Regions from separate parts of the Mesorhizobium sp. BE184 genome, predicted to be linked through region 1. Evidence: predicted binding sites of a transcription regulator. Region 1 holds the regulator's gene; the other holds the start of a gene.
What was found. Region 1 encodes HrcA, which represses chaperone genes, less so after heat shock. Its sites were predicted from a motif close to GTTAGCACTCNCNNNNNGNGAGTGCTAAC; they were not measured.
Positions count from the first base shown of each region.

Region 2: the regulator HrcA is predicted to act here: its motif matches at 7,814-7,842, upstream of groES (co-chaperone GroES).

Region 1 covers NZ_JAVDVU010000001.1:146,838-161,525, forward strand. The annotation lists gene gyrB (DNA topoisomerase (ATP-hydrolyzing) subunit B) at 65-2,542, opposite strand; gene J2X35_RS00675 (NADPH-dependent FMN reductase) at 2,753-3,322, opposite strand; gene J2X35_RS00680 (cytochrome P450) at 3,519-4,886, shown strand; gene J2X35_RS00685 (YraN family protein) at 4,920-5,297, opposite strand; gene rsmI (16S rRNA (cytidine(1402)-2'-O)-methyltransferase) at 5,290-6,165, opposite strand; gene hemW (radical SAM family heme chaperone HemW) at 6,726-7,883, opposite strand; gene rdgB (RdgB/HAM1 family non-canonical purine NTP pyrophosphatase) at 7,883-8,530, opposite strand; gene J2X35_RS00705 (VOC family protein) at 8,530-8,958, opposite strand; gene rph (ribonuclease PH) at 8,968-9,684, opposite strand; gene hrcA (heat-inducible transcriptional repressor HrcA) at 9,812-10,897, shown strand; gene J2X35_RS00720 (hypothetical protein) at 10,942-11,127, shown strand; gene J2X35_RS00725 (sorbosone dehydrogenase family protein) at 11,218-12,555, shown strand; gene J2X35_RS00730 (hypothetical protein) at 12,642-12,788, shown strand; gene J2X35_RS00735 (hypothetical protein) at 13,067-13,363, shown strand; gene J2X35_RS00740 (LysE family translocator) at 13,417-14,034, shown strand; gene cysK (cysteine synthase A) at 14,196-14,688, shown strand, end outside.
Region 2 covers NZ_JAVDVU010000001.1:1,414,117-1,428,804, reverse strand. The annotation lists gene J2X35_RS07015 (YoaK family protein) at 1-392, opposite strand, end outside; gene gcvP (aminomethyl-transferring glycine dehydrogenase) at 407-3,220, opposite strand; gene gcvH (glycine cleavage system protein GcvH) at 3,234-3,602, opposite strand; gene gcvT (glycine cleavage system aminomethyltransferase GcvT) at 3,609-4,712, opposite strand; glycine riboswitch at 4,862-4,948, opposite strand; gene J2X35_RS06995 (CsbD family protein) at 5,119-5,298, opposite strand; gene groL (chaperonin GroEL) at 5,703-7,355, opposite strand; gene groES (co-chaperone GroES) at 7,456-7,752, opposite strand; gene J2X35_RS06980 (bifunctional helix-turn-helix transcriptional regulator/GNAT family N-acetyltransferase) at 8,007-8,954, shown strand; gene J2X35_RS06975 (MarR family winged helix-turn-helix transcriptional regulator) at 9,080-9,559, shown strand; gene J2X35_RS06970 (HlyD family secretion protein) at 9,556-10,737, shown strand; gene J2X35_RS06965 (DHA2 family efflux MFS transporter permease subunit) at 10,759-12,297, shown strand; gene J2X35_RS06960 (CAP domain-containing protein) at 12,441-12,926, opposite strand; gene J2X35_RS06955 (DUF2189 domain-containing protein) at 13,162-13,986, shown strand; gene J2X35_RS06950 (TIGR01459 family HAD-type hydrolase) at 14,178-14,688, shown strand, end outside.

The DNA of each region.
Region 1 (14,688 bases):
CAATTCGTGAGCGAGTGCACGAACGGCGGGCTTCCGAAGCGCCAGCCGTTCGAGGCAACGGTCGTCAGATATCCAGATTAGCTACGGAAAGCGCGTTTTCCTGGATGAATTCGCGGCGCGGCTCAACCTCGTCGCCCATCAGCCGCGAGAACAGCGAGTCGGCGTCGGTGGCGTCGTTGACCTTCACCTGCAGCAATGAGCGCACGTTCGGATCGAGCGTGGTTTCCCACAGCTGCTCGGCGTTCATTTCGCCAAGACCCTTGTAGCGCTGCATGGTCAGGCCCTTGCGGCCGGTCGCGAACACGGCATTAAGCAGCGCCAGCGGCCCCGAGATGGTCTCCGAGACTTCCTTGCGGCGCAACACAGGGGGCGTCCCATAGACTTCCCCCAGCCGCTGCGCATAACGGTCGAGCGCGCGCGCGTCGGCGGAGTTGATCAGCCCCATGTCGAGATGCGCGTATTCCTTGACGCCGCGCACGGTCCGTTCGAACACATAGCCGCCAGGACCTTCGTTCGAGGTCGAGGTGCGGCCGGTCCAACCACGCTCCGTGTCCTCGGCGATGATATCGAGGCGCTGCGCGATCCTCTCGGCCATCGCGTCGGCGCGGCCGAGATCGTTGAAAATGTCGGGGTTGAGCCCGCCTGCGATCGCCGCCTGCTCGACCACGGTGCGGCTGTAGCGCGTGTGCAGACCGTTGATGAGCTGGCGCGCGGCCAGTGCGTCCTCGACCGCGCCGCGCAAATCGTTGCCCATGCGCACTTCGCCCGAACCCAGCGTCAGCGACGCCTCGTCGAGCCCGGAATCGATCAGATATTCCTCGAAGGCGCCTTCGTCCTTGATGTATTGCGAGCTCTTGCCGCGGCTCACCTTGTAGAGCGGCGGCTGGGCAATATAGAGATGGCCGCGCTCGATCAGCTCCGGCATCTGCCGGAAGAAGAAAGTCAGGAGCAGCGTGCGGATGTGGGCGCCGTCGACGTCGGCGTCGGTCATGATGATGATCTTGTGATAGCGCAGCTTGTCGGCGTTGAACTCGTCCTTGCCGATCGAGGTGCCGAGCGCGGTGATCAGCGTTCCGATCATGTCGGAGCCCAGCATACGGTCGAAACGCGCCCGTTCAACGTTCAGGATCTTGCCGCGCAGCGGCAGGATCGCCTGGTTCTGCCGCGAGCGGCCACCCTTGGCCGAGCCGCCGGCCGAATCGCCCTCGACGATGAAGATTTCGGATTTCGCCGGATCGCGTTCCTGGCAGTCGGCCAGCTTGCCGGGTAGGGAGGTGATGTCGAGAACGCCCTTGCGCCGCGTCAGTTCGCGGGCCTTGCGCGCCGCTTCGCGGGCGGCGGCGGCTTCCACCACCTTGCCAATCAGCGTGCGCGCTTCGGCGGGATGTTCTTCCAGCCATGTGCCGAGCGCCTCGTTGACGAGGCTTTCGACAACCGGCCGCACTTCCGAGGAAACCAGCTTGTCCTTGGTCTGCGAGGAGAATTTGGGGTCTGGAACCTTTACCGACAGCACAGCCGTCAGGCCTTCGCGCGTATCGTCGGCGGCGATGGTCACCTTTTCCTTCTTGGAAATGCCGGAGGCTTCCGCATAGCCCGTCACCTGGCGCGTCAGCGCGCCGCGGAAGCCGGCCAGATGGGTGCCGCCGTCGCGCTGGGGGATGTTGTTGGTGAAGGCCAGCACGTTCTCATGGTAGCTGTCGTTCCACCACATCGAGACTTCGACGGTGATCCCATCGCGCTCGCTGCTGATGGAGATCGGAGCCTCGATCAGCGGCTTCTTGGCGCGGTCGAGATATTTGACGAATTCGTCCAGTCCGCCCTCGTAGTGCAGTTCCTGCGTCTTGATGTCGGCATGGCGCTTGTCGGTCAGCACGATGCGCACCCCGGAGTTCAGGAAGGCCAGTTCGCGCAGCCGGTGCTCAAGCGTGCCGTAGTCGAATTCGGTCACGCCCTTGAAGGTTTCCGAGGAGGGCAGGAAGGTGATTTCCGAGCCGTTGCGTCCCTCGTAAACGCCCGGCTGCAAGTCTGGCGTGTAGGAGCCCGTGACCTTCAGCGGCGCATCCGCATCGCCATTGGTGAAGCTCATCTCGTGGATCTTGCCGTCACGCCGGATTTTGATCTTCAGCCAGACCGACAGCGCATTGACCACAGAAACACCGACCCCGTGCAGGCCGCCCGAGACCTTGTAGGAGTTCTGGTCGAATTTGCCGCCGGCATGGAGCTGCGTCATGATGACTTCGGCGGCCGAAATGCCTTCGCCCGTGTGGATGTCGGTCGGAATTCCGCGGCCATTGTCGATGACCGTGCATGAACCGTCGGCGTTGAGCGTCACCGTCACCAGATCGGCATGGCCGGCCAACGCCTCGTCGATGGAGTTGTCCACCACCTCATAGACCATGTGGTGCAGGCCGGAGCCGTCGTCGGTGTCGCCAATATACATGCCCGGACGCTTGCGGACGGCATCCAACCCCTTCAAAACCTTGATGGAATCAGCGCCGTACTCGGCGCCGTTGCCGTTGCCGTTTTCGGTCTCGTCGCTCATGCAATGCTTTCATTAATGTGACGAAAAGAGGCGCTCGGAATGCACAGCGAATCGAACGCCTGAGAGTCCTTGGAATATAGGCTCTCCACGGCGGTTTTTAAAGGTTTCAGGCAGATTTAGCGGCGTTGTCCCGGCACGTCGAAACCGCGCGGGGCTGCTGCTGGCGCCCCGCGGCATCTATCTGGGTGCCGGGATCGGGAAAGAGGCGGATCAGCCGGCCCGCATCGGCTTCAGCGCCTCGCTCCAGCGATGAAGCTCGTCGAGCATGGCGGCAGCGCTCGATGTGACCAGTTCGTTGGGCCTGAACTCGCCGTTCTCGTCGATGTGGGAGCTGAACATCGGCAGCGCCACACCTTCGGGAATCGGCATGATCTTGACCGTAGTCAGCAACGGCTTCAGCGACTGCGCGGCGCGCAGGCCGCCGGACAGCCCGCCATAGCTGAAGAGGCCGGCGGGTTTGTAGTTCCACTCTTTCGCCAGGTAATCGACCGCGTTCACGATCGCCGGCGGCGCGAAGTAGTTGTATTCCGGCGTCACGAAGACGAAGGCATCCGCCTCGTTGATGGTCTTTGCCCAGGCCCGGGTGTGATCCTTCTCGTATTTCTGCAGGCGAGGATGGTGCGGTTCGTCCAGAACCGGCAGGTCGAAGGTGGCGATGTCGGTCACCACCGGCTCGAATTTGCCGTGCTCGCGCGCGTAGACATCCAGCCATTCGGCAAAAACCGGGCCGACCCGGCCGGGGCGCGTGCTGCCGACAATGATGTTGAGACGATGCTTCAAGAAAGGCTCCTGTGGTATCTAAGTATCCAATAGGAACCGAGTTAGGTTATGGGTCTGGCTGCGGCAAGAAGGCACGTCGAGGAAACCGGAACTTCCGGAGAACGTACTGGTCTCCGTGCACGGTCACTCAATCCGTGCCCATATATTATGGACGGCTAAATAAGCCGCCTATAAGCTGCGCCGCTGGGAGGAAAGTATGGACACACTGGTACGACCGTTTGTGCCGCCGGCGCCGAAGCCGCGCACGAAGCCGCCGACGACGCTGGAGATGTTTCGCATCGTCAAGCGCAATCCGCTCGAACTGTGGGCAGAACCCTCCTACAACGAGCCGTGGATTTCCGGAAAAGGCATCCGCGGCCCCATCGTCATCGTCAACGATCCCGGCCTGATCCGCCATGTGCTGCTGGACAACGTCAAGAACTACAGGATGCAGGACATCCGCCAGCGCACCTTGCGCCCGATCCTGCGCGATGGGCTGCTGACGGCCGAGGGCGATGTGTGGAAGCGCTCGCGCAAGGTCATGGCGCCGGTGTTCACGCCACGCAATATTTTCGGCTTCGCCGAGCCGATGCTAAGGCGCACGCGCGCCTTCGTCGATCGCTACGAAACGGTCAGTCACACCGATCTCGCTCACGATATGACGTTGCTGACCTACGACATCCTGGCGGAAACACTTTTTTCCGGCGAGATAGCGGGCGATCCGGGCGATTTCGCCAGGGAGCTCGACCGCCTGTTCGCCACCATGGGCCGCGCCGATCCCCTGGACCTGATGCGCGCGCCGGACTGGCTGCCGCGCCTGACGCATATTCGCGGGCGCAAGACGATGGCGTATTTCCGCAAGATCGTCACCGACACGGTGACGATGCGCGAGGAAAAGATCAGGCGCGATCCCGACAGCGCGCCGCAGGATTTCCTCACTCTTCTGCTGAAGGCCGAAGGCCCCGAGGGCCTGAGCCGCGCCGAGGTCGAGGACAACATCATCACCTTCATCGGCGCGGGCCACGAAACCACAGCCCGAGCCCTCGGCTGGACCCTCTATTGCCTTGCCGAAGCGCCGTGGGAGCGCGAGCGGATCGAAAAGGAGATCGATGCGGTGCTGGCGCGCGAGCCGGATTCGACCAAATGGCTGGACGCCATGCCGTTCACGCGCGCGGCCTTCGAGGAGGCGATGCGGCTCTACCCGCCGGCGCCGTCGATCAATCGCGAGCCGATCGAGCCGGAAACCTACAAGGACCTTTACATCGCCCGGGGCGCGGCCGTCCTCATCATGCCGTGGACGGTCCACCGCCATCGCAAACTCTGGGACCAGCCCGATGCGTTCATGCCGGAGCGCTTCCATCCCGGCAACCGCGACAAGATTGACCGCTACCAGTACCTGCCCTTCGGCGCCGGACCGCGTGTCTGCATCGGCGCGTCCTTCGCCATGCAGGAAGCGGTCATCGCGTTGGCGACCATGCTGTCGCGCTTCCGCTTCGATACGACCGCCGAAACAAAACCCTGGCCGGTGCAGAAGCTGACAACGCAGCCCCAGGGCGGAATACCGATGCAAGTGACGAAGAGATAATCCGCTACAGATGAGACCGGGCGAGAGGCGGCTTCAGGTCCTGCCCTGAAAGACGTTTTCTACATGCACCGGCCAGCGCCACGGCAGCACCGCCACCATGTCGAAGCGCACCGAAAGCCGCCCATAATCCGGCTGGCGCGCTAGCCACAGATCGGCCGCGCCTTCGATCCGCTTTTCGGACGAGCGCGCCAGTGCTTCCATCGCTTCAAGCAACGTGCGCCGTGCTTTCACTTCCACGATCAGCACGAGGTCGCCACGCCGGGCGATGAGGTCGATTTCGCCAAGTTTCGTCCGATGGCGCCGCGCGAGGATGCGATAGCCCTTCAGCATCAACGCCGCCGCCGCCAGCCATTCGCTGCGATGCCCGCGCCGGTAGGATTTTCGCCGCTGGCGGGTAAAGGCATCAGCCATCGCCGGCCGCGTCCCGCAATTCCAGCAGCCGCCTGTAAAGAGCCTGCTTCTGCCCGCCGGTCATTTTCGCCGCCTCCGACGCGGCCTTGGACGCAGGCATCTCGGCCGCCAGCGAAAGCAGCAGACGGTCGATGTCGGCCGGTTCGTCGGCCTTTGCGGCAGCGGGGCCGACACAGATGACGATCTCGCCCTTCGGCGTCTCCGCGTCCGCGTAGTGCGCGGCAAGTCCGGCCAGCGTGCCCCGGCGCACCTCCTCGAAAGCCTTGGTCAGTTCGCGGCCGACAGCGGCGTCGCGGTCGCCGCCCAGCGTTTCGGCCATGGCGTCCAGCGTCTCGGCCAGCCGACGCGGCGATTCGAAGAAGATCAGCGTCGCCGGCACCGCCTTGAGCGCCTGGAGCCGGGTTTCCCGCTGTCCGGTTCTGGTCGGCAGGAAGCCGGCGAACAGAAACGTATCGGAAGGCAGGCCGGAAGCGGTCAGCGCCGCCAGCACCGCCGATGCACCGGGTATCGGCACCACCTTGATGCCGCGCTCCGCCGCTTCGCCGACGAGTCGGTAGCCCGGGTCGGAGACCAGCGGCGTGCCGGCGTCCGAGATGAGCGCCACGCTCTGCCCGCTTTCCAGCGCGGCGATCAGCTTGGGTCCTGCCTCCGCCGCATTGTGCTCATGATAGGCCAAGGTGCGGCGGCGAACGCCGTAGCGCTCCAGCAGCACGCGCGAGACCCGCGTGTCCTCGCACGCCAATATGTCGACGGCGGCCAGCGTTTCCAGCGCCCGCAGGGTGATGTCGCCCAGATTGCCGATCGGCGTTGCGACGAGGTACAGCGCGGCTTCCAGCGGCCGCGCCGTCATCTCGTTCTGGCCGATCATATAGCTTCGCCTGTCGCTGCCCACCCGCGCCTCCATGACGGTTCTGTCGCATGGAATGCCCCGCGTTGCAAAACCGCCAAGATGTGATCGCAACCTCAGGAACAAAAGCACCGGTCGCCGGTTTAGCTCGGCCATCCGGGAGGAAGACCATGGGCAGCCTTGTCATACAGGACGTTTTCGAACCGTATTATGCCGGCTGCCGTTCCGCCGGGCCAGAGAAGTCGCAAGCAGAGGCAAAGCCTCTCCCGGCAATGCGCGTACAGAAATCCGCGCTTGACCGGATGCGGGCCAGGAAGCGGCATCGCACCGACGCAGAGGCCCATCGGAAGGGCTGAGCAGCGGATGCCCAACCGTTTCGACGTCTGTATATCCCGTCTGGCGGTGCCCGCGGCGAAACGCCCGCCGGGCGGACGAGATGACGAAAGCGGCTCCGGCGGCCGCAAGGTTGGCAGGCAGCCGGTGCAGCCGGGAAGGAAGGACGCCGCGACGGACAGCGCCATTCACGGCGGCGCGCAGCAAACGCGGTCCTAAACGCCAAAGCCGAAACCGACGCTAGTTTTCTATCGCGCCAGATCGGCCACCACTGCATCCAGCACGATCATGCCGGCCGGTGTCGCCCGCAGGCGCGAATTGCCGATTGGCGCGATCAGCCCTTCTTCCTGCAGGATCGACATGTGCCGGGAGGAAAGCCCACGCCCCGCATAGTGCTCGTATCGTGTCAGGTCGATGCCCTCGGCCAGCCGAAGCCCCATCAGCAGGAACTCGTCCGCCTCGTCGGCGCGCGTCAGCACCTCGCCGTCCGTCACGCCATGCCCGCGCGTCTCGACCAGGGTCAGCCAGCTCTCCGGCACTTTCTCGGCGATTGTCACGATGCGCCGGCCGTTCTCGACGAAGCGGCCATGCGCGCCGGGACCGATGCCGACATACTCGCCATAGCGCCAATACGTCAGGTTGTGGCGGCTCTCGGCGCCGGGCCGGGCATGGTTCGAGATCTCGTAGGCGGGCAGACCGCGCGCGGCGGTGACCTCCTGCGTCAGCGCATAGAGATCGGCGGCGCGGTCATTGTCCGGTATCTGGAATTTCTTCGCCGCGTGCAGCGCATGGAAGGGCGTGCCTTCCTCGATGGTCAGCTGATAGAGCGACAGATGGTCGGCGGCGTGGCCGATGGCCTCTTCCAGTTCGGCCTCCCACGCCTCCGGCATCTGGCCGGGGCGGGCATAGATCAGGTCGAAGGACAGGCGCGGGAAGATCTCGCGCGCCAGCCCGATGGCATGCAGCGCCTCGGAAACATTGTGCAGCCGGCCAAGGAATTTCAGGTCGCGGTCGTTGAGCGCCTGCACGCCGAGCGAGACGCGGTTGACGCCCGCGGCGCGGTAGCCGCGAAAGCGCTCCGCTTCGACCGAGGAAGGATTGGCTTCAAGCGTCACCTCGATGCCCTCCGGCACCGTCCAGTTCGCCGCAATCGCATCGAGCACCGCGCCCACCGTTTCCGGCTTCATCAGCGAGGGCGTGCCGCCGCCGAGGAAGATCGATGTCACGTCGCGCGGGCCGGTGCGCTGGCGCATCGTCGCCAGTTCGGCGGCGAAGGCATGGGCGAAGCGCTCCTGGTCCACCGGCTGGTGCCGCACATGGCTGTTGAAGTCGCAATACGGGCATTTTGCCGCGCAGAACGGCCAGTGAACATAGATGCCGAAGCCGGGGGTCCGGTCGAGAAGCATTATTTCGAACCCAGCCGCGCCTCGGCGAATTTCTGGAACGCACGCGCCCGGTGCGACAGCGCCGTCGCCTGGCCCGGCTTCCAGCCGTGCTTTTCCTCGGCGCTCATCTCGCCGAAGGTCTTGTCATGGCCGTTCGGCAGGAACACCGGGTCGTAGCCGAAGCCGAGATCGCCACGCGGCGGCCACACCAGCGTGCCTTCGGCCTCGCCGCGATAATATTCCGCCTGGCCGTCCGGGAAGGCGAGGCAGATGACGGCGACGAAGCGCCCGGTGCGCTGCGCCGGTTCCATGGCGCCGACCTCCTGCAAGGCCACTTCCGTGCGCTGCATCGCCATGCCGAAATCGCGGCCGCCCTCCGGTTTCTCGGCCCAGTTGGCGGTGTAGACGCCCGGCGCGCCGTGCAGCGCGTCGACGCAGAGGCCGGAATCGTCCGACATTGCCGGCAAGCCGGTCGCCTGCGCCGCCGCGAAAGCCTTGATGTAGGCGTTCTCCTCGAAGGTCGTGCCGGTCTCGTCAGGCTCCGGCAGGCCGTATTCCTTGGCCGATTTGGCTTCGAAGCCGAAAGGCCCCATGAGATCGGCAAACTCACGCAGCTTGCCTGCATTGTGGCTGGCGACGACGATCTTCTTGTCAGCGAGCAAATCCATCACAGGCCCCAGATTTTCGGTTCGGCGAATTCCAGCGAGTTGCCGGACGGGTCGCGGAAATAGATCGAGCGTCCACCCTTTGCCTGACCCGGCTTGGCCGGCCAATGGAAGTCAGCTTCGACGGCCACGCCCCCCTCCGTCAGATGCGCCTTCCAGCGCTCGATTTCATCCGCCGTCGCCGAAAAGCACAGATGGCCTTGTCCAGCCGTCCCGTGCGGCGGCACCGGAAGCTTGGCGCCGGGTTCGGGCTGCTGGCGCGTCGCCTCGGCGTTGAACAGCAGAAGCACGCCCCGTCCGCACTGGAAGAAGACATGCCGGTCTTCCGCCCTGGCGATCTGCTCCAGTCCCAGAACCTCGCGGTAAAACCTTTCGGCCGCCGCCAGATCGGTAACGTAGAGGGCGGATTCGAGAATCGCGGAGGGCCGCATCGCTTCCCGCTACCCCACCGCGACCTGCTGCAGGCTGACCAGCCGCGCGATGCCCTTCTTGGCCAACCCCATCAGTGCCGCGAACTGCTCTTCGGAGAACGGCTCGCCCTCGGCCGTACCCTGGATTTCGACGATGCCGCCCTTGCCGGTCATGACGAAATTGGCGTCGGTGCCGGCGGACGAATCCTCCAGATAGTCGAGGTCGATGACCGGTTCGCCATTGTGGATGCCGCAGGAGATTGCCGCCACATGGTCCTTCAGCACCTTGGATACGCTGGCCATCTGCCGCGCCTCCATCCAGCGCAGGCAGTCGTAGAGCGCTACCCAGCCGCCGGTGATGGATGCGGTGCGGGTGCCGCCATCGGCCTGGATGACATCGCAGTCGACGGTGATCTGCTGTTCGCCGAGCGCCTGAAGATCGACCACGGCGCGCAGCGAGCGGCCGATCAGCCGCTGGATTTCCAGCGTGCGCCCGCCCTGCTTGCCGGCGGAAGCCTCGCGGCGCATGCGGTCGCCGGTCGAGCGCGGCAGCATGCCGTATTCGGCCGTCACCCAGCCCTTGCCGGAATTGCGCATCCAGCCCGGTACCTTTTCCTCGAGGCTCGCAGTGCACAGCACATGCGTATCGCCGAACTTGACAAGGCAGGAGCCCTCCGCGTGCTTGGAGACGCCGCGCTCGAAGGAGATGGCGCGCATTTCGTCGTTCTGGCGTTTGGAGGGGCGCATGAGCTTCTTTCTTTTTCGGATTCGTCGCGGGGTTTTAGACGCATGGCAGGCCCGGCGCAAAGGAAAACGCCCTGCTTGCGCAGGCTGCTCCCAAGTCTATATCCTTTAGCCCGGAGTTCCGAGACCGATGACGAAACCGATCGCCGATCCAACCCTGCAGTCGCCCGCACTTCATTCGCTCGACATGCGCTCGCGCGATATTTTCCGGCGCATCGTCGATTCCTATCTGCGCGACGGCGAGCCGGTCGGCTCGCGCTCGCTGTCGCGTATCCTGCCGTCGTCGCTGTCGCCGGCCACCATCCGCAATGTGATGAGCGATCTCGAGCATCTTGGGCTGGTCTATGCTCCGCATGTCTCCGCCGGTCGCCTGCCAACCCAGGCCGGGCTGCGCTTTTTCGTCGATGCCTTCATGGAACTCGGCGACCTGACCGACAGCGAACGCCGTTCCATCGAGGCGCAGATGAAGGCGTCGGGCGAGGGCGCCACCCTGGAGCATATGCTGACCGAGGCGAGCCAGATGCTGTCGGGCATGTCGCGCGGCGCCGGTCTGGTGCTGACGACGAAGAACGAAGTGTCGCTCAAGCACATCGAATTCATCCAGCTCGAGCCGCACAAGGCGCTGGCCGTGCTGGTCTCGCAGGCGGGCGATGTCGAAAACCGGGTTGTCGATCTTCCGGCCGGGACCACCGTCTCCCAGCTTCACGAGGCGTCGAATTTCCTCAACGCCCATATACGCGGCCGCACGCTGTCCGAGGCGCGGGCCGAGATCGCCCGCCTCAACGACGAGACCCGCGCCGCGCTCGACACGCTGTCGCAGGAACTGGTCGAAAAGGGTCTCGCTGTCTGGGCCGGTGCCGACAGCGGTCTGCCGGCGCGCCTCATCGTGCGCGGCCGCGCCAATCTGCTTGAAAACGTCACCGCCCAGGCTGACATCGAACTGCTGCGGCACCTGTTCGAGGACATGGAGACGCAGGACGGCCTGATCCAGTTGCTCGACCTTGCCGAGCAGGGTTCCGGCGTGCGCATCTTCATCGGTTCGGAAAACAAGCTGTTTTCGCTTTCGGGGTCGTCGCTGGTGGTTGCGCCCTATCGTGACAAGGACGCCCGTGTCATTGGCGCGCTGGGCGTCATCGGTCCGACGCGGCTGAATTATGCCCGCATCGTGCCGATGGTGGACTACACCGCGCAACTGATCTCGCGCATGCTGCGTTGACCATGCGCGCCGTGGCGCTTCGACACGGCAGATCGGAGAAACCCATGGCGTTCGAATCCCTCAAGGCCGAAATCGACATCTTGCTTGCGGAGATGGTGAACCAGCCGCAGGACGCGCAGGAAATCCGCGAACAGGTGCGCGAGAAGCTCAATGAACTGCGCGCCATGGGCATGCCGCTGCCGGCCGATCTGGTCGAGCTGGAAAAACGCCTCGACGCCGAACTGGGCTGATTTCACCAGGCCATCACATCCTTGTGTGTCGCGGAACGCGTCCATATCGATACCGTTCTGCCTTGGTATCGACCACAGGAAGGTGACTTCATGAAGCTTGCCGGGCTCACGGCCATATCCTTCATCGCAATGCTCGCGGGCGCATCGGCGCAGGAACCGCCTGTCCTGAAGGGCGAAGCGGCGTTCGGCGACTGGAAGGCTGACAAACCGGGCGTCCGCAGGCTGATCGCCGCGGACGATCTCCAAAGGGCCTCACCGTCGGAAGCATCGTCGAACAGCGCCGACCGCGCCCGCATGCCAGCCGGTGCCAGGCCGGATCTGCCGCGAGGTTTCACCGCCGAGATCATCGCGTCCGGCCTGCGCAGCCCGCGCGTCGTGCGCACCGCGCCGAATGGCGATCTCTTCGTTGCCGATTCCCGCGCCGGGCGGTTGCTGGTCTATCGCCTCGGCGAAGATGGAAAACCAACCGGGGACGGCGTTTTTGCCGAGGGTCTCTCGCAACCCTACGGCATCGCCTTCCATCCGGCCGACAAGCCGCAATGGGTCTATGTCGCCAGCCCTGATCGCGTCGTGCGCTACCCGTACAAGGAAGGCGACATGCAGGCGAAGGGCGAAGCCGAGACGGTCGTCTCGGACATTCCCTCCGGCGGCCACTGGACGCGCGACATCGCCTTCTCCGCCGATGGCAAGACCCTCTACGTTTCGGTCGGTTCGCAGTCCAATGTCGGCCAGGACATGGGCAAAGCGCCGGAAGGCGGCATCGAGGCCTGGGCGGGGTCGCAACCGCTCGGCTATGCCTGGGGCGAGGAGGAAGGCCGCGCCAATGTGCTCGCCTTCGACGCGGACGGCAAGAACCGGCGTGTCGTCGCCACCGGTCTGCGCAATTGCTCCGGCATGGCCGTGCAGCCTGCCACCCAGGCGCTCTGGTGCGTCGTCAACGAGCGTGACCAGTTGGGAGACAATGTGCCGTTTGAATACGCCACGACGGTCAAGGAGGGCGCCTTCTACGGCTGGCCCTGGTACTATATCGGCGCCAATGAAGACCCGCGCCACGCCGGGGCGCGTCCCGACCTCGCCGGCAAGGTGACGGCGCCCGATGTGCTGATGCAGGCGCATTCCGCGCCGCTGAACATTGCCTTCTATCAGGGCGACCAGTTCCCCGCCGCCTACAAGGGCGATGCCTTCGTGACGCTGCACGGTTCGTGGAACCGCGGCGCCCGCACCGGCTACAAGGTCGTGCGGCTGAGGTTCGAGGACGGCAAGCCGACCGGCGAGTACGAGGATTTCATGACCGGCTTCGTGCTTTCGGACGCCGAGGTCTGGGGCCGGCCGGTCGGCGTCGCCGTCGCCAGGGATGGATCGCTGATCGTGACCGAGGATGGATCGGGCACGATCTGGCGGGTGAGTTACGATCAGAAGCGGTCGTAGACGAACGCCGTCAATCGGGTTGGCCTCGGCGGCGGCGGCGAATCTGGTTCGCCCGGCGTTCAGCGCGTCCTTCGGATCGCGCCCTGATGGATTCCCTGAACCGCGCTGGCGACAAAACATCCCCGCCGATCGTCACCACGCGCCATGCCAAGAAACCCAGCCACGCAACGCAAAGCTTCAACACGCGGCGCGTGATCTCGCGCCACGTCCATTTCCTGTCTGGCTCGACCTGAGACACTTTCCGCCCTTTTCCGCTGTTCAGGCTGGAACGAGCAACTTCCGGGCCAATGGCGCGAATTGATGGGCATCAAAAAGAAAAACAAATTCCGGTGCTTAACAGAGTATTAACGCGCCCGTCCCGACTTTGGTGGGCGCTCGTTCGCTTGTCGCCAGACAATTCAGGATAGAAATTTTCGCGTAAATTTGTCTAATGAGACGCTGGCTTGAACAAGGACTGGGGACGCTCCGTCATTGCTGCATAGGACAAACCTGCCCATGGCAAAAACGGTCTGTGATCTGGATCGGCGCAGGTGTCGTCATTGGCATGGTTGCCGCGCTTGTCGGGATCGGCGCTATGGCGGGCGGTCATGGCATTTACCTGCCCGCGCATATTTTGATTCCTTGGCTCATGCTTATATTGCCAACCGCCGCTGTACCGGGTTCCGCATTGGTGGTGGCCGCCCTGGCACCATACCCGATCTACGGTGCCTTGATTGCTTACAAAAGGATTTGGGCTATTCCAGTGGTCGTGCTGCATATACTCGCGATTGCGGCTTCGCTCCTTGTGCGAAGCGAGTATCTCCCATGACCGCCGGCCGCTAGGCGGTTGGTCATTGAACAGGCCAAATTGGATACCGAGCCATGACTCTTGCCGGTTTTCTCGCCTATTGCGCCGCGCTGGGCATCGCAGCCGCCATTCCGGGGCCCGGCGTCACCGCCCTCGTTGCCCGCGCGCTCGGCTCCGGCTTCCGCTCGTCACTGGCCATGGCGTTCGGCCTGGTCGTCGGCGATCTCACCTATCTCACCGCCGTCGTGCTTGGGCTGGCCTTCCTCGCGCAGACGTTCGGCATCGTCTTCCTCATCGTCAAATGGCTGGGCGTCGCCTATCTCGCCTGGCTCGGCTGGCGCTTCTGGACCGCCGGCATCACGCCAGAGACGGTCGAGGCCCGCAAGGGCAAGGGCGGGCTGGTTTCGTCCTTCATCGCCGGACTGGCCGTCACGCTCGGCAATCCCAAGACGATGATCTTCTATCTCGCCATCACGCCCACCATTGTCGATATCGGCACGATCACGCCCGCCACCTATGGTATTCTGGTGGCGCTCACCATCGTCGTGCTGTTGGTCGTTCTGGTGCCGTACCTCGCGCTCGCCGCGAAGGCGCGCTGGTTCCTGCGCTCACCGCGGGCGCTCAAATTATTGAACCGCACCGCCGGCACATTCATGATGGGCGCGGCGGCGGCGATAGCGGCTCGCCACTAGCTTTTACCGCGACAAAGATTCTAAAAAAGGCGACAAAAAGGAAATCCTATTCCGGTGAGTTGGGGTTTTAAGCACGCCATCCACTCGGATATCGTCCGGGCAGAGCCTATCTTCGTCAGCTGGAAACGCCTTTCCGCCGCTGTCCTCTGGGAGCAAGAACAATGAACAAGCCCACCACCTCCACGCGCGTACCCGGCCGCGGCCGCATCTACGATTCGATCACCGAAACCATCGGCGACACGCCGCTGGTCCGGCTCGACAAGTTCGCCAAGGAGAAGGGCGTCGTCGCCAATCTGATCGCCAAGCTGGAATTCTTCAATCCGATCGCCTCGGTGAAGGATCGCATCGGCGTGGCGATGATCGAGTCGCTTGAAGCCCAGGGCAAGATCACCCCCGGCAAGACCACACTGGTCGAGCCGACCTCCGGCAATACCGGCATCGCGCTCGCCTTCGCCGCAGCCGCCAAGGGCTACAAGTTGATCCTCACCATGCCCGAGACCATGTCGGTCGAGCGCCGCAAGATGCTGGTCCTGCTCGGCGCCGAACTGGTCCTCACCGAAGGGCCGAAAGGCATGAAGGGCGCCATCGCAAAGGCCGAGGAACTCGCCCAGACCCTGCCGGACGCAATCATCCCGCAGCAGTTCGAGAACCCGG
Region 2 (14,688 bases), 1.3 Mb from region 1:
TCGCCGTCGCGCTGGAATATGGTGTTGAGGGCGCCCATGGCAATCGGCACCAACAGTATCGCGGCGCGGTCATAACCAAGCCCGGCAATCGCGGCGGCGGTCGCTACGAGCGCGGCGATAGCCCGAAGTATGGAGCGTCCTTGCGCTCCCGTGGCGCGGCGCGAAAGCAATGTGCCGACCGTCACGCCAAGCACGAAGAGAGCGATGAGGCCGGCGGGCATCGCTGCTTGCGCCAGGCTTTCCCACACGCCGACCGCCAACCGGGTTGAGTTGCCGCTCATGAAGGAAACGAAATAGCCGCCCAGGCTGAGGAAGCCGAGGGCATCGACGAAGCCCGCGACGAAGGACAAGCAGGCCGCCATGAACCGGAAATGGGGCGGCAGTCTGCGCATGTCTTTCTTGCTCCTTATTCCGCCGCGTCGGTATATTCAGAAACCGGCGGGCAGGAGCAGACGAGGTTGCGGTCGCCGGCGACATTGTCGATGCGAGACACCGGCGGCCAGTATTTGGCGGTCGTGTCCGGACCGCCGCCGGGGTAGGCGGCTTCAAGCCGCGAGTAGGGATGGCTCCACTCGCCCGCAAGCACTTCGGCTGCGGTGTGCGGGGCATTGGCCAGTGGATTGTCGTCACGCGGCCATTCGCCCTTGCCGATCCTCTCGGCTTCACCAGCAATCGCGATCATGGCTTCGGCGAAGCGGTCCAGTTCGCGCTTCGGTTCGGATTCGGTCGGCTCGACCATCAGCGTTCCCGCCACCGGCCACGACATGGTCGGCGCGTGGAAGCCGTAGTCGATCAGGCGCTTGGCGACATCTTCGACGGAGACGCCAGCGCTGTCCTTCAGCACGCGGGTGTCGAGGATGCATTCATGCGCGACGCGGCCGCTGGCGCCCTTATAGAGCACGGGGAAATACGCCTCCAGCCGCGCCACCAGATAGTTTGCGGACAGGATCGCCGTCTCGGTCGCCTGCTTCAGGCCTGACGCGCCCATCATGCGGATGTACATCCAGGTGATCGGCAGGATCGAGGCGCTGCCGAAGGGAGCCGCCGACACCGCATGAGCGGAGCCTTCCGTGACGTGCCCGGGCAGGTAGGGCTTCAGATGTGCCTTGACGCCGATCGGGCCGACGCCCGGTCCGCCGCCGCCATGCGGGATGCAGAACGTCTTGTGCAGGTTCATGTGGCAGACATCGGCTCCGATGTCGCCCGGCTGGGCGAGGCCGACCAGCGCGTTCAGGTTGGCGCCGTCGAAATAGACCTGGCCGCCATGGCTGTGGACGATCTCGCAGATGTCGCGCGCGCCCGGCTCGAACACGCCATAGGTGGACGGATAGGTGAACATCAGCGCGGCGAGGTTGCCGCCATGCTGGTCAGCCTTCGCCTTCAAATCGTCCATGTCGATGTTGCCGCCCTCGGTGCAGCGCACGACGACCACATCCATGCCGGCCATGGCAGCACTTGCCGGATTGGTGCCGTGCGCGGACGCCGGGATCAGGCAGATGGTGCGGTGGCCTTCGCCGCGCGCCTTGTGATAGGCGCGGATGGCGAGCAGTCCGGCATATTCGCCCTGGCTGCCGGCATTGGGCTGCAGGCTGACGCCGTCGAAGCCGGTGATTTCGGCCAACCAGGCTTCCAGTTCGGCGATCATGTCGCGATAGCCGGCGGAGTGCGCGGCGGGCGCGAAGGGGTGCATGTTGGCGATGCTCGGCCAGCTCACCGGCATCATTTCGGCGGCGGCATTGAGCTTCATCGTGCAGGAGCCAAGCGGGATCATCGCCCGGTCGAGCGCCAGATCCTTGTCCGCCAGCCGCCGCAGGAAGCGCATCATGTCGGTTTCGGAGCGGTTTTCATGAAAGACCGGCTGGGTGAGGAACTCCTTGCCGCGCGGCTTGCCGGGCAGGGTGCTTTGCGATGTTGCGCCCGGCTTTGCGTCAAACAGCGCGGCGAGCGCTTCGAGGTCGGCTTCGGTGGAGGTCTCGTCGAAGGCGACGCCGACATGGTCGGTATCGAGAACGCGGACCAGCCGGCCCGATTTTTCAGCGGCGGCGGCGATTGCCGCCGCCTTGCCCTTTACCTCGACCGTCACCGTGTCGAAGCGGCTGGCGCCGAGCACCGTCACGCCGGATGCCTTGAGCCCCCCGGCCAGCCGCGCTGCCAGTCCGTGGATGCGGGCGGCGATGGCCTGCAGGCCTTCCGGCCCGTGCCAGATGGCGTAGGAAACCGCCATGTTCGCCAGCAGCGCCTGCGCGGTGCAGATGTTGGACGTCGCCTTGTCGCGGCGGATGTGCTGCTCGCGCGTCTGCAGGGCGAGGCGATACCCGGGGCGGCCATGCGCATCGACCGATTGGCCGACGAGACGGCCGGGCATGAGGCGGGTCAGCTTGTCGGAGACTGCGCAATAGGCCGCGTGCGGGCCGCCGAAACCCATCGGAACACCGAAGCGCTGCATCGGGCCAACCGCGATGTCGGCGCCGAGCGAGGCCGGCGTGTCGGTCAGCGTCAGCCCCAGCGGGTCGGCGGCGAAAATAACGATGACGCCGGCGGCGCGGGCCTTTTCGATGGCAGCCTTGTGGTCGCCATAGACGCCGTTCGTATCCGGCCAGGAAACCAGAAGGGCGGCGGTGTTCTCATCGATGGCATCGCCATCGACCTCCATGCCGAGCGGTTCGGCGCGGGTGCGCAGGACATCAAGCGTCTGCGGATGCGCCGCGCCGGCCAGCGCCACCTTGCTGCGCTTCTCGCGATGATGGCGGAAGGCGATGCCGACCGCTTCGGCCACCGCCGTCGCCTCATCCAGCAGCGAAGCCGATGCGACCGGCAGGCCGGTCAATTCGGTCACCAGGGTCTGGAAATGGAACAGCAGCTCCAGCCGGCCCTGGCTGATCTCCGCCTGATAAGGGGTGTAGGCGGTGTACCAGGCCGGATTTTCGAACAGGTTGCGCTGGATGACCGGCGGGACGTGCACGCCATGATAACCGGCGCCGATGAAGCTCTTCAGCACCGTGTTCCTCGCCATCTTCGCCGCAAGTTCGGCCAGCGCATCCGCCTCGGTCGCCGGTTCGGGCAGGTCGAGGGGGCGTTGCAGCCGGATCGACTTCGGCACGGCCTGCGATATCAGCGTCTCGACCGAGGGCACGCCGATCGTCGCCAGCATGGCGCGGGTTTCGGCTGTGCCGGGGCCGATGTGGCGGGCGGAAAAAGGATAGGGTGCTGCGGTCATCACGTTTGTCCCGGTGTTAGCCGATATGGGCCTTGTAGCCTGCCTCATCGAGCAGGCCGTCGAGTTGGCCGGTGTCGGCCAGCTTCATCTTCCAGAGCCAGCCGTCGCCCGTGGCCGCGGAGTTGACCAGCGCGGGGTCGGAAGACAGCGTCTGGTTCGCCTCGACGATTTCGCCGTCGACCGGCGCATAGACATCGGACGCGGCCTTGACGGATTCGACGACCACGGCGGTGTCGCCTCGCGAGAGCGCCTTGCCGGCTTCCGGCAACTCGACGAAGACCAGATCGCCGAGCTGTTCCTGCGCATAGTCGGTGATGCCGACGGTCGCGATATCGCCCTCGACGCGGATCCATTCATGGTCGGTGGTGAAATAGGTCTTGGCCATACGGACTTATCCTTTGTGATAACGATGAGGTGTGAAGGGCAGGGGGCTGATTTCCATCGGAATTTTCGTGCCGCGGACATCGGCGAACAGGCTGGTTCCGGCTTTCGGCAGCGGCGTCGAAACGTAGCCCATCGCGACCGGATGGCCGGCCGAGGGGCCGAAACCGCCGGAGGTGACTTCGCCGGCCGGATTGCCCTCGGCGTCGAACAGGGCAGCGCCGGCGCGTACCGGCTGGCGGCCTTCCGGCTTCAGGCCGACGCGTTTGCGCTGTGCGCCGCGCTCGATGACGGTGCGGAGCGCGTCCGCGCCGATGAAGCTGCCGGATGCGCGGATGTCCTTGGGGATCGCCCACATGAGGCCGGCCTCGACCGGATTGGTGCCGGGCGTTATGTCCTGGCCGTGCAGGCAAAGCCCGGCCTCGAGGCGCAGGCTGTCGCGGGCGGCGAGGCCGATCCACTGGACGCGCGGGTCCTTGAGCAGTTCGGCGACGAACGAATGCGCTTTCTCTTCGGGGAGCGCGATTTCGAAACCGTCCTCGCCCGTGTACCCGGATCGGCTGATGAAAGAGCCAAGCATCCGATCCGCACCGGTCATGAATTTGAGAGATTCGGTCAAAACGCCGATGCGGGCGAGGGTTGCCGACGCGTGAGGCCCCTGGATTGCCAAAAAGACCCTATCAAGCGGCTTAATTTCGACGGACATATCTTCAGCCAAAGACCGCAAATGTTGTTCGTCTGTCTCGGCATTCCCTGCGTTCGCAACGACGAGGTATCTGTCCAGTCTGAGCCTCGTGACGATCAGATCGTCGATGATGCCAGCCTTATCGTTCAGAAAGAACGTGTACTTGGACTGCTCAATGGCGAGAGCCTCCGGATTGAAGGGGCAGGCCCGCGCCAGAAGCTTTGCCGCGTCGTCGCCCGAAACTTCGAAAAGCTTCATATGCGAAATATCGAACAGGCCGGCATGTTCGCGGGTGTGCTGGTGCTCCTTCATGACGCCCAGCGGATAGGTGAGCGGCATGGACCAGCCGGCAAAGCCGCCGAAGCGCGCGCCGGCTGCCTTGTGCAGATCCTCGAGAGGAAGGGATTTCAGATTGTTTTCGCCCGTCATGTCTTCTCCAGAGTCGCACGCATCCAGCCGCTGAAGCGGCAGTCCGTGCCCCTCTGTCTGAAGCCTGAGAGACTCGCGCCCCGGAACTCTGTCGGCAGCGCTTACACCTTCGGCGCGGGGCGATCATACCCCGACTTTCCAGAGTGTCTTTCCGATCTACGGTTCTTTTGCCTGAGAGATTTCGGGCGATTTCCCCTTCGGCGGCAGCTTTCGCTGCTCTCTCCCGCAAACCGGTGAGGCCGGTAAAAGCCCCTGACGAGTCGTCAATAGCCGATGGGCGACACCTTGTCACCTGCCAACGACCTTTTGTACGAGGATTGCGGCGTAGGGACTATGCGGGACGGAGACGGTCAGCAAAAGGGCGGCTTTCGCCGCCCTTGTCTGTCCGGGTATCGTCGCCGCAAAATCAGAGCGAGTCTTTCAGCTTCTGCTTGGCGTCGCCATAAGCCTTTTGAACCTTGCCGGACACCTTGTCCGCGATTCCTTCCGCCTGGGTCTTACGGTTGCCGGTTGCCTTGCCGGCGGCTTCCTTGACCGAACCCTTGACCTGTTTGGCCACGCCCGACACCTGATCCTTATTCACCATTTCGCATCTCCTGGGGAAGGTTTCACGTCCGGAAGAACGGTTCGCGGCGGCATGGGTTCCGGCAGGCAATGGAAAAAAGGATTCGGTTTTCCGGACCATCTTCCCGCATTCGAGGGCTGAATCTCCGGGGCAAAATAAAAAACGCCCCTCACACCTTTTATCGTGCGGGGGGCGTCTTTTTGTCGTCTGCCCATCTTCCGGATTTCTCCTTCCGATCTGCTTTCGACAATGGATAAATGCGCGAGATCCGGAGGGGTTCCCGCAAATCCGATCTTTTCCGGATTTTTTCAGACCGCGGACATGCGGCGGCGTCCGCTTGAAGCAAAAAGGGCGGCATTGCTGCCGCCCTTTCCGTAGATGTTGCCTGAGAAGGGCTGTCCTCGGATCGATGCCGAGGACGTGGATTAGAAATCCATGCCGCCCATGCCACCCATGCCGCCGGGCATTCCGCCCGGCATACCGCCGCCCGCGGACTCCTTCTTCGGAGCCTCGGCGATCATGGCTTCGGTGGTGACCAGCAGGCCGGCGACCGAGGCTGCGTCCTGAAGGGCGGTGCGGACAACCTTGACCGGATCGACGATACCCATGGCGATCATGTCGCCATATTCGCCGGTCTGGGCGTTGTAGCCGTAGGTGGCGCCCTTGTTCTCGAGGATCTTGCCCGCGACGATCGAGGCTTCGGCGCCTGCGTTCGACGCAATCTGGCGGCAAGGGGTCTGCAGAGCCTTGCGGACGATGTTGATGCCAGCGGCCTGGTCGGCGTTGACGCCGGTGACCTTGATCATCGAGGAAGCGCGCAGGAGGGCGACGCCGCCGCCTGCCACGATGCCTTCTTCAACAGCAGCGCGGGTCGCGTTCAGCGCGTCGTCTACGCGGTCCTTCTTTTCCTTGACTTCAACTTCCGTCGCGCCGCCGACGCGGATGACCGCAACACCGCCAGCCAGCTTGGCCAGACGCTCCTGCAGCTTCTCCTTGTCGTAGTCCGAGGTGGTCTCCTCGATCTGCTGCTTGATCTGGGCAACGCGGCCCTGGATCTCGGCCTTCTTGCCGGCGCCGTCGACGATGGTGGTGTTCTCCTTGGAGATCGACACCTTCTTGGCGCGGCCGAGCATGTTGAGGCCGACGTTCTCGAGCTTGATGCCGAGATCTTCCGAAATGACCTGGCCACCGGTGAGGATGGCGATGTCTTCCAGCATGGCCTTGCGGCGATCACCGAAGCCCGGCGCCTTGACGGCGGCGATCTTCAGGCCGCCGCGCAGCTTGTTGACGACGAGCGTGGCCAGAGCCTCGCCTTCGACGTCTTCCGAGATGATCAGCAGCGGCTTGGAGGTCTGCACGACGGCTTCGAGAACCGGCAGCATGGCCTGGAGGTTGGACAGCTTCTTCTCGTGGAGGAGGATGTAGACGTCCTCGAGATCGGCGACCATCTTGTCCGGGTTGGTGACGAAGTAGGGCGACAGGTAGCCGCGGTCGAACTGCATGCCTTCGACGACTTCCAGTTCGGTCTCGGCGGTCTTGGCTTCCTCGACGGTGATGACACCCTCGTTGCCGACCTTCTGCATCGCTTCGGCGATCATCTTGCCGACCGACTCGTCGCCATTGGCCGAAATGGTGCCCACCTGGGCGACTTCGTCCGACGACTTGATCTTCTTGGCGGCCTTGCCGAGGTGACCGACGACTTCGGTAACAGCAAGGTCGATGCCGCGCTTCAGGTCCATCGGGTTCATGCCGGCGGCTACGTATTTGTGGCCTTCCTGCACGATTGCCTGGGCCAGGACAGTCGCGGTCGTGGTGCCGTCGCCGGCGATGTCATTGGTCTTCGAAGCGACTTCGCGGACCATCTGCGCGCCCATGTTCTCGAACTTGTCTTCAAGCTCGATTTCCTTGGCGACGGTGACGCCGTCCTTGGTGATGCGCGGGGCGCCGAACGACTTGTCGATGACGACGTTGCGGCCCTTGGGGCCGAGCGTGACCTTCACCGCGTCGGCGAGGATGTTGACGCCGCGGAGCATGCGCTCGCGGGCATCGCGGGAGAATTTAACGTCTTTAGCAGCCATTTTTGAATTCCTTCGGAATTGAGGCGGTAGGGAATGGGCGGTAGGCAGTCGGGGAGTGGCATCGATTGCCTACCGCCCACTGCCGATTGCCGAATTCAGATCAGCCGATGATGCCCATGATGTCGGATTCCTTCATGATCAGAAGGTCTTCGCCATTGAGCTTCACTTCGGTGCCGGACCACTTGCCGAACAACACGCGGTCGCCAGCCTTGACGTCCAGCGGAACCAGCTTGCCTGCTTCGTCACGAGCGCCCGAGCCGACGGCGACGATTTCGCCTTCCTGCGGCTTTTCCTTAGCCGTATCGGGGATGATGATGCCGCCGGCGGTCTTTGCTTCGGATTCGACGCGACGAACGACCACGCGGTCATGCAGCGGCCGGAATTTCGACTTTGCCATTTGATTTCCTCAGGTGAAAAGATGAGAAACGATTTCCTCCGTCCGGTCGAGCCGGACCTTGGTTAGCACTCATCTTGGGTGAGTGCTAACGTGGCGCTGAGATAGTCCCGCACCCGCGCGGAGTCAATAAGAACATCGAACGCAAGAATGGTGTGGCCGCGATTTTGGCGGGGAGCGGCCCAGTGTCATAGCGCTCCCATACCGGTTCAGGCTATTTAGTTGACTCAGTCAAGCAAATGGCCGAGGGTAGCGCCATGAGCATTACCGCCGTTAAAAACCATTCGGGCAATACCGTTGAGGCGGTTCGGGCTTTCAACCGCTTCTACACGCGGCAGCTCGGGCTGCTCGACGAGGGTTTGCTGAAGAGCCCGTTTTCGCTCAGCGAGGCGCGGGTTCTCTATGAGCTTGCCGGGCATCGGGGCCGAACGGCGACGGACCTCGCGCGGGACCTTGGTCTCGATGCCGGCTATCTCAGCCGCATGCTGAAGAAGTTCGAGGCGAGCGGGCTGATCGTGCGGGAAATTTCCGAAGCCGACGGCAGGCAGGCGGCGATAAACCTGACGGAAGCCGGGCAAGACGCTTTTGCGCCGCTCAACCGGTCTTCGCAGGAACAGGTCGAGGCGCTGCTTTCGGGCCTGTCCGGCGAAAGGCGGTCCAGGCTGGTCGGGGCGATGCGAACGGTCGAGCGCCTGCTCAACCCAGCCGAGCCTGGCGAGCCTGGCGAGCCTTATGTGTTGCGGCCCCTGCAGGTCGGCGACATCGGCTGGATCACCCGCAGGCAAGGCATGCTCTACGCGCAGGAATATGGCTGGGACGAGACTTATGAGGCGCTGGTCGCGGAAATCCTCGTCCAGTTCGTGAAATCCTACGACCCCGAGCACGAGCGGTGCTGGATCGCCGAACGCGAGGGCGAAGTCGTCGGCTCGGTGTTCGTCGTGCGCAAATCGGAAACTGTCGCCAAGCTCCGGCTTCTCTATGTGGAACCATCGGCGCGCGGGCTTGGCATCGGCAAGCGCCTGGTGGAGGAATGCATCGCGTTTGCGCGCTCGAAGGGATATGAGACGCTGACACTGTGGACCAATGATATTCTGGTCTCTGCCCGCCGCATCTATCAGGCGGCCGGGTTCGTGCTCGTGGACGAGGAAAAGCATAACTCTTTCGGCAAGGACCTGGTCGGCCAGACCTGGGATCTGGTGCTTTAAAGCCAGGCTTACGAAAGTGAGCCGGACGCGGATGCAGGCGATATGGCCCCAGGTCGCACATATTTTCAAAAAATTGTGCACTGCGGCATCTTGAATTGTGAGCACGCTCATAATATGTGCCGCTTATGGTTTCAGAAGGCGTAGATAGACTCGGGTTTCTCATCCACGACGTGCACCGTCTCATGCGCAAGCGTTTTGAGGCGCGCGCCGGCGAGAGTGGCCTTTCATCGGCGCAATGGCGTCTCATGGTGCGTGTCGCCAAGGAGGAAGGCGTCGCGCAGGCCAGACTTGCCGAACTGCTCGAAATCGAGCCGATCAGCGTCTCGCGTCTTATCGACCGGATGGAAGAGGGCGGCTGGATCGAGCGCCGCAGCGACGCCGCCGACCGGCGCGTGCGCACAATCTATCCAACCCAGAAGGCCAAGGATGCCTATGCCTACATCAAGGGCATAGCAGGCGAGGTCTATGAGCAATCCCTTGCCGGTCTGTCCGCCGGCGACAGGGCGGCCCTGGTCAAGGGGCTGACAACGATGGTGGACAATCTTGCCGACGGCGACCAGCCGTCGTGCGAGACCATTAAAAACTCGGAAAGTGCATCGGCATGAACGCGGTAGCCAAGATCGACGAAAACGCATCGAAGCTGGAGATGGAAGGGCAGCCGCCGGCGGCTGTGCCGATCGCCGTGGCGCCGCCTCCGCTCGACCCGGCGCCGCCAGCCAAGGGCAAGAAGAAGCGCGGCGGAAGCTTTGCCCTCATGCTCGCCCTGCCGCTGCTGCTTGCCGTGGCGGGCGGCTATGTCTGGATAACCGGTGGCCGTTACCAGGAGACCGAAAACGCCAACCTTCGCCAGGCGCGGGTTTCCGTCGCCTCCGATGCGGCAGGCCGCATCATGGAAGTCGATGTGGCCGACAACCAGGCGGTGAAGAAGGGCGACGTGCTGTTCAAGATCGACGCGCAGCCATACCAGATCGCGCTGGCGCAGGCCGAAGCCGCCGTTGCGGGGGCCCGGGTCAGCGTCGAACAGTTGCGCGCGGCTTACGGCCAGGCGATTGCGCAGGAAAGGTCCGCCGCTAGCCAGGTGAAATACATGCAGTCACAGTATGACCGCGCCGCCGACCTCGCCCGCAAGGGCATCAACGCCAAGTCGTCGCTGGACGAGGCGCGGACCGATCTCGACAAGGCCAGGCAGGACGACGCTGTGGCCCTGCAGGGCATCGAGAGCGCCCGGGCTGCGCTCGGCGGCAATCCCGACATCAAGACAGACGATCATCCGACCGTGCTGGCGGCGCTGGCGGCCCGCGACAAGGCTGCCTACGACCTGGCGCAGACGACGGTGCGCGCGCCGGCGGACGGCGTCGTCTACCAGGCGTCGTCGTTCAAGGTCGGCCAGTTCGTTGGTGTCGGCACGCCTCTCTTTGCTTTGGTGGAAACCAGCGACAGCTGGATCGACGCCAACTTCAAGGAAACCCAGCTCACCAACATGAAGCCGGGGCAGAAGGCCGAAATCGTGCTGGATACCTATCCGGGCCGCACTTTTGAGGCGACCGTCCAGGCGATCGGGGCAGGCACCGGGGCGGAGTTTTCGCTGCTGCCGGCCCAGAACGCCACCGGCAACTGGGTCAAGGTGACACAGCGCATTCCCGTTCGGCTCAAGATGGTCGACGAGGGCGCGGCCCTGGCCCTGCGCACGGGCATGAGCGCGACGGTCTCCGTCGATACCGAGGTGAGCCGCGGGCTGGGCAGCCTGTTCGGCGGTCACGCCGTCGCAGGCGAAGCCGAGTAAGCCAGCCCGAAAGCAACTCCCATGGCCCAGATCGCTTCGGTCGATCCCCATAACGTGCCGCATCGCGGCCTGATCACCATCGCCCTGATGCTGGCGACGATCATGCAGGCGCTGGACACCACCATCGCCAACGTCGCGCTGCCGACCATGACGGGCAATCTCGGCGCGTCGCCGGACAACATCAACTGGGTGCTGACCTCGTATATCGTGGCAGCGGCTATCATGACGCCGGTGACGGGCTGGCTGGCCGACCGCCTCGGCCGCAAGGAATTGTTCCTGGCCTCCGTGATCGGCTTCACCGTGTCCTCGATGCTCTGCGGCCTGGCGTGGAGCCTGGAGACCATGGTGCTGTTCCGTCTGATGCAAGGCGTCTTCGGCGCAGCGATCGTGCCGCTGTCACAGACATTCCTGCTCGACATCAACCCGAAGGAACGCCACGGCCAGGCCATGGCGATCTGGGGCGCCGGCATCATGCTCGGTCCGATCCTGGGGCCGATGCTTGGCGGTTGGATTACCGAAAACCTCAACTGGCGCTGGGTGTTCTTCATCAACCTGCCGGTCGGCATCCTCGCCTTCCTGGGCATGGCCATCTACCTTCCCATGATTGCCAAGCGGGTGCGAAGCTTCGATTTCTTCGGCTTCGCGATGCTGTCGCTGGGTGTCGGCGCGCTTCAATTGATGCTCGACCGCGGCGGCGAGGTGGACTGGTTCTCATCGGTCGAAATCTGGATCGAACTCGGCCTGTCGCTAACCGGCTTCTGGGTGTTTGCCATCCACATGGCGAGCGCCGAGCACCCCTTCATCGATCCGCATATTTTCCTCGACCGCAATTTCCTGACCGGCCTTGCGTTCATCTTCGTCATGGGCGTGCTGATCCTGGCGAGCATGGCGCTGCTTCCGCCAATGCTGTCGAACATCTTCGGCTATCCGACCGTCACCACCGGCGTCGTCATGGGGCCGCGCGGCGTCGGCACGATGGTGGCGATGCTTGTCGTCGGCCGTATCATGAACCGGATCGACGCCCGGATCCTGGTGCTGATCGGTTTCCTGCTGACGGCGCAGTCGCTCTACACCATGGCGAGCTTTTCGCCGGAGATGGACGACAAGCTGATCCTCATCTCAGGCGTCATCCAGGGCCTGGGCATGGGAATGGTGTTCGTGCCGCTGTCGACCGTGGCGTTCGCCACACTCGACACGCGTTTCCGCACCGACGCGACGGCGCTGTTCAGCCTCGTGCGCAATCTTGGCTCGTCAATCGGTGTTTCGATCGTGGCCATGCTTCTGAGCCGCAACGTCCAGGTCAATCACACTGAATTGTCCACCTACATCAACCCCTACAACCCGAACCTGTGGGCTGCGTCGCCGCAAGCCGCGGCTGGAGACCCGGCGGCGCTTTCGCGGCTTGACGGCATGGTCAACATGCAGTCGCAGATGATCTCCTACAACAACGACTTCAAGCTGCTGATGGTGATGACGCTGGCCGCCATTCCCTTCATCATCCTGCTGCGCAAGCCGAAGGCCAAGCCAGCGGGTGGCGCGCCTGCGGTGCATATGGATTGAGGTAGGCAGTAGGCAGTAGGCAGTAGGCAGTAGGCAGTAGGCAGTAGGCTATTGCTCTCTGCGATGCGTTCTTAGAAGCAATCTCGATTGCCGATTGCCGATTGCCGATTGCCGATTGCCGATTGCCGATTGCCGATTGCCGACTATCGTCCCATCACCAGTGCCCAATACCGCCAGTCCGGCCTTTTATCGTCGCGGACATAGGCGAGACCGAAGCGCTCGAACCGCGGATCGAGCAAATTGCGCCGGTGCGGCGGCGAGTTCATCCACATGTCGAAGAGCCGGGTGAGGTCCATGCGGCCTTCGGCGATGTTTTCCGCGGCCGCGCCTTCGATGCCGTTGCCTTTGACGCGGGTGGCGAAATCCTTGCCCCAGCCGGTGGTGTGGACCATGCGCTTCGAAGCCGCCATGTAGCCGGCCTGCTGCAGCGCCGCTTGTTCAAGCCGGCTGTCCGGCGTCATGGCCGGCAGCCCTTCCTGGCGGCGCAGGCCGGCGACAATGCCGGCGGCGGACGACGATGCGCCCGCGCCGTTCCGGGACAAACGCATGGTGCCACAGGACGCCAGCGCCAGCAGGCCGGCCATGCCCGCGCCTTGCAGGAATAGCCGCCGGTTCGGCGCCAAGCTCATATCATTCGGATCGGAGGACGTGTCGGTCAGGAAAGCCATCATATCGGGCTTAGCGACAATCATGGCTTTTGACGGGCAGCGACGGGCAAAAACCCATATGACGCATTCAGATGGCTCCCTGCTGCGAATAAAAAGACAAATTCCGCGAGATCGGCTAGACTGCCGGTTCGTTCACGAGTGGCAGCTTTGGCGGCCTTCATATCTCTGGCCGCCTTCAACCAACGGGAGGACGGCTATGTCCAGCTTTCATGTCATGGCGGATGCACGCGGCGGCTATGTAAAGCCGGCGGTTCGGCGCATCACGGCAGCAGATTTGACCGACGCCCTGCGTCTCGGTTTCGAGGATTTCTGGGCGAAACCCTCGCACTACGTTTTCCTGTGCCTGATCTATCCCATCGTCGGCGTCATCCTGACCTACTGGTCGTCCGGCTCGAACGCGGTGCAACTCATCTATCCGCTGATGACCGGTTTCGCGCTGGTCGGTCCCTTCGCTGCGATCGGTCTCTATGAGATCAGCCGGCGGCGCGAACTCGGCATGGATACGTCCTGGCGGCACGCGCTCGATGTGCGGCATTCCCCGGCGCTGCCGTCGATAGCTGTGCTCGGCGCGATGCTGGTCGCCTTGTTCCTGTTGTGGCTGTTCGTGGCGGAATCCATCTATGTCAGCCTGTTCGGTGACGGTCTGCCACAATCGATTGGCGGCCTGCTGCAGGAAGTGCTGACGACCGAACGCGGCTGGATGCTGATGCTGCTCGGCAACGCCGCCGGTTTCGTGTTCGCCGTCGTCGTGCTCGCCACGACCGTCGTCGCCTTTCCGCTGCTGCTCGACCGCGACGTCGGCGCGGTCGCTGCGATCGAAACGTCGGTGCGCGCCGTCATGGCCAATCCGGTGCCGATGGCCCTGTGGGGCCTGACGGTGGCAGCACTTCTCGCTATTGGCTCGATCCCTGTCTTTGCCGGACTGGCGATCGTGCTGCCGGTTCTCGGCCATGCGACCTGGCATCTCTACCGCAAGGTGGTGGAGCCGGAACACGCGTCGAGGCCACGAAGGCCGATGTAACTGGCCCTCGTCAATCGAAGCCCAGCCGTCCGAGAAAGGGTGGCTGGTGAAGTCTGCTCTCCGCTGACCTTCCATTAATGCGCGGTCCGTCCGCGCGAAAGCTGGTGACAGGGTGAGGTTGTTCGGTTAATTCGAGCCTTGCTGGCGATCCGCCACGACCATCCTTCGAAGGAAGAGGTTTGCAGCACGGCATGGCATCCTTGCCTGACATGATCGATTCCCTCGACGCTATCCTCGCGCGCTACGACGCCGTCCTGTGCGACGTGTGGGGCGTCGTTCACAATGGCGAGACGCATTTCGAGGCTGCTTGCGCGGCGCTGAAGCGTGTGCGCGATACCGGCCGCGCGGTGGTCCTGATGACCAATTCGCCGCGCCGCAGCGATTCCGTGCTCTCTCAACTGCGGACCATCGGCGTGCCGGACGACTGTTTCGACCGCGTCGTCAGTTCCGGCGATGTGACCCGCCAGCTTATCGCCGAGGGACCGCGCAAGGTCTTCCACCTCGGACCTGACCGTGACCTTGGCCTCTACGACGATCTGGACGTGGAAATGGTCGAGGAATTCGAGGCGCAGTCTGTCGTCTGCACCGGCCTGTGGAACGATGACGACGATACGCCGGAGGACTACCGCGAACTGCTGATGCGGTTGCGGGCGCGCTACCTGCCGTTCATCTGCGCCAATCCCGACATCGTCGTCGAGCGCG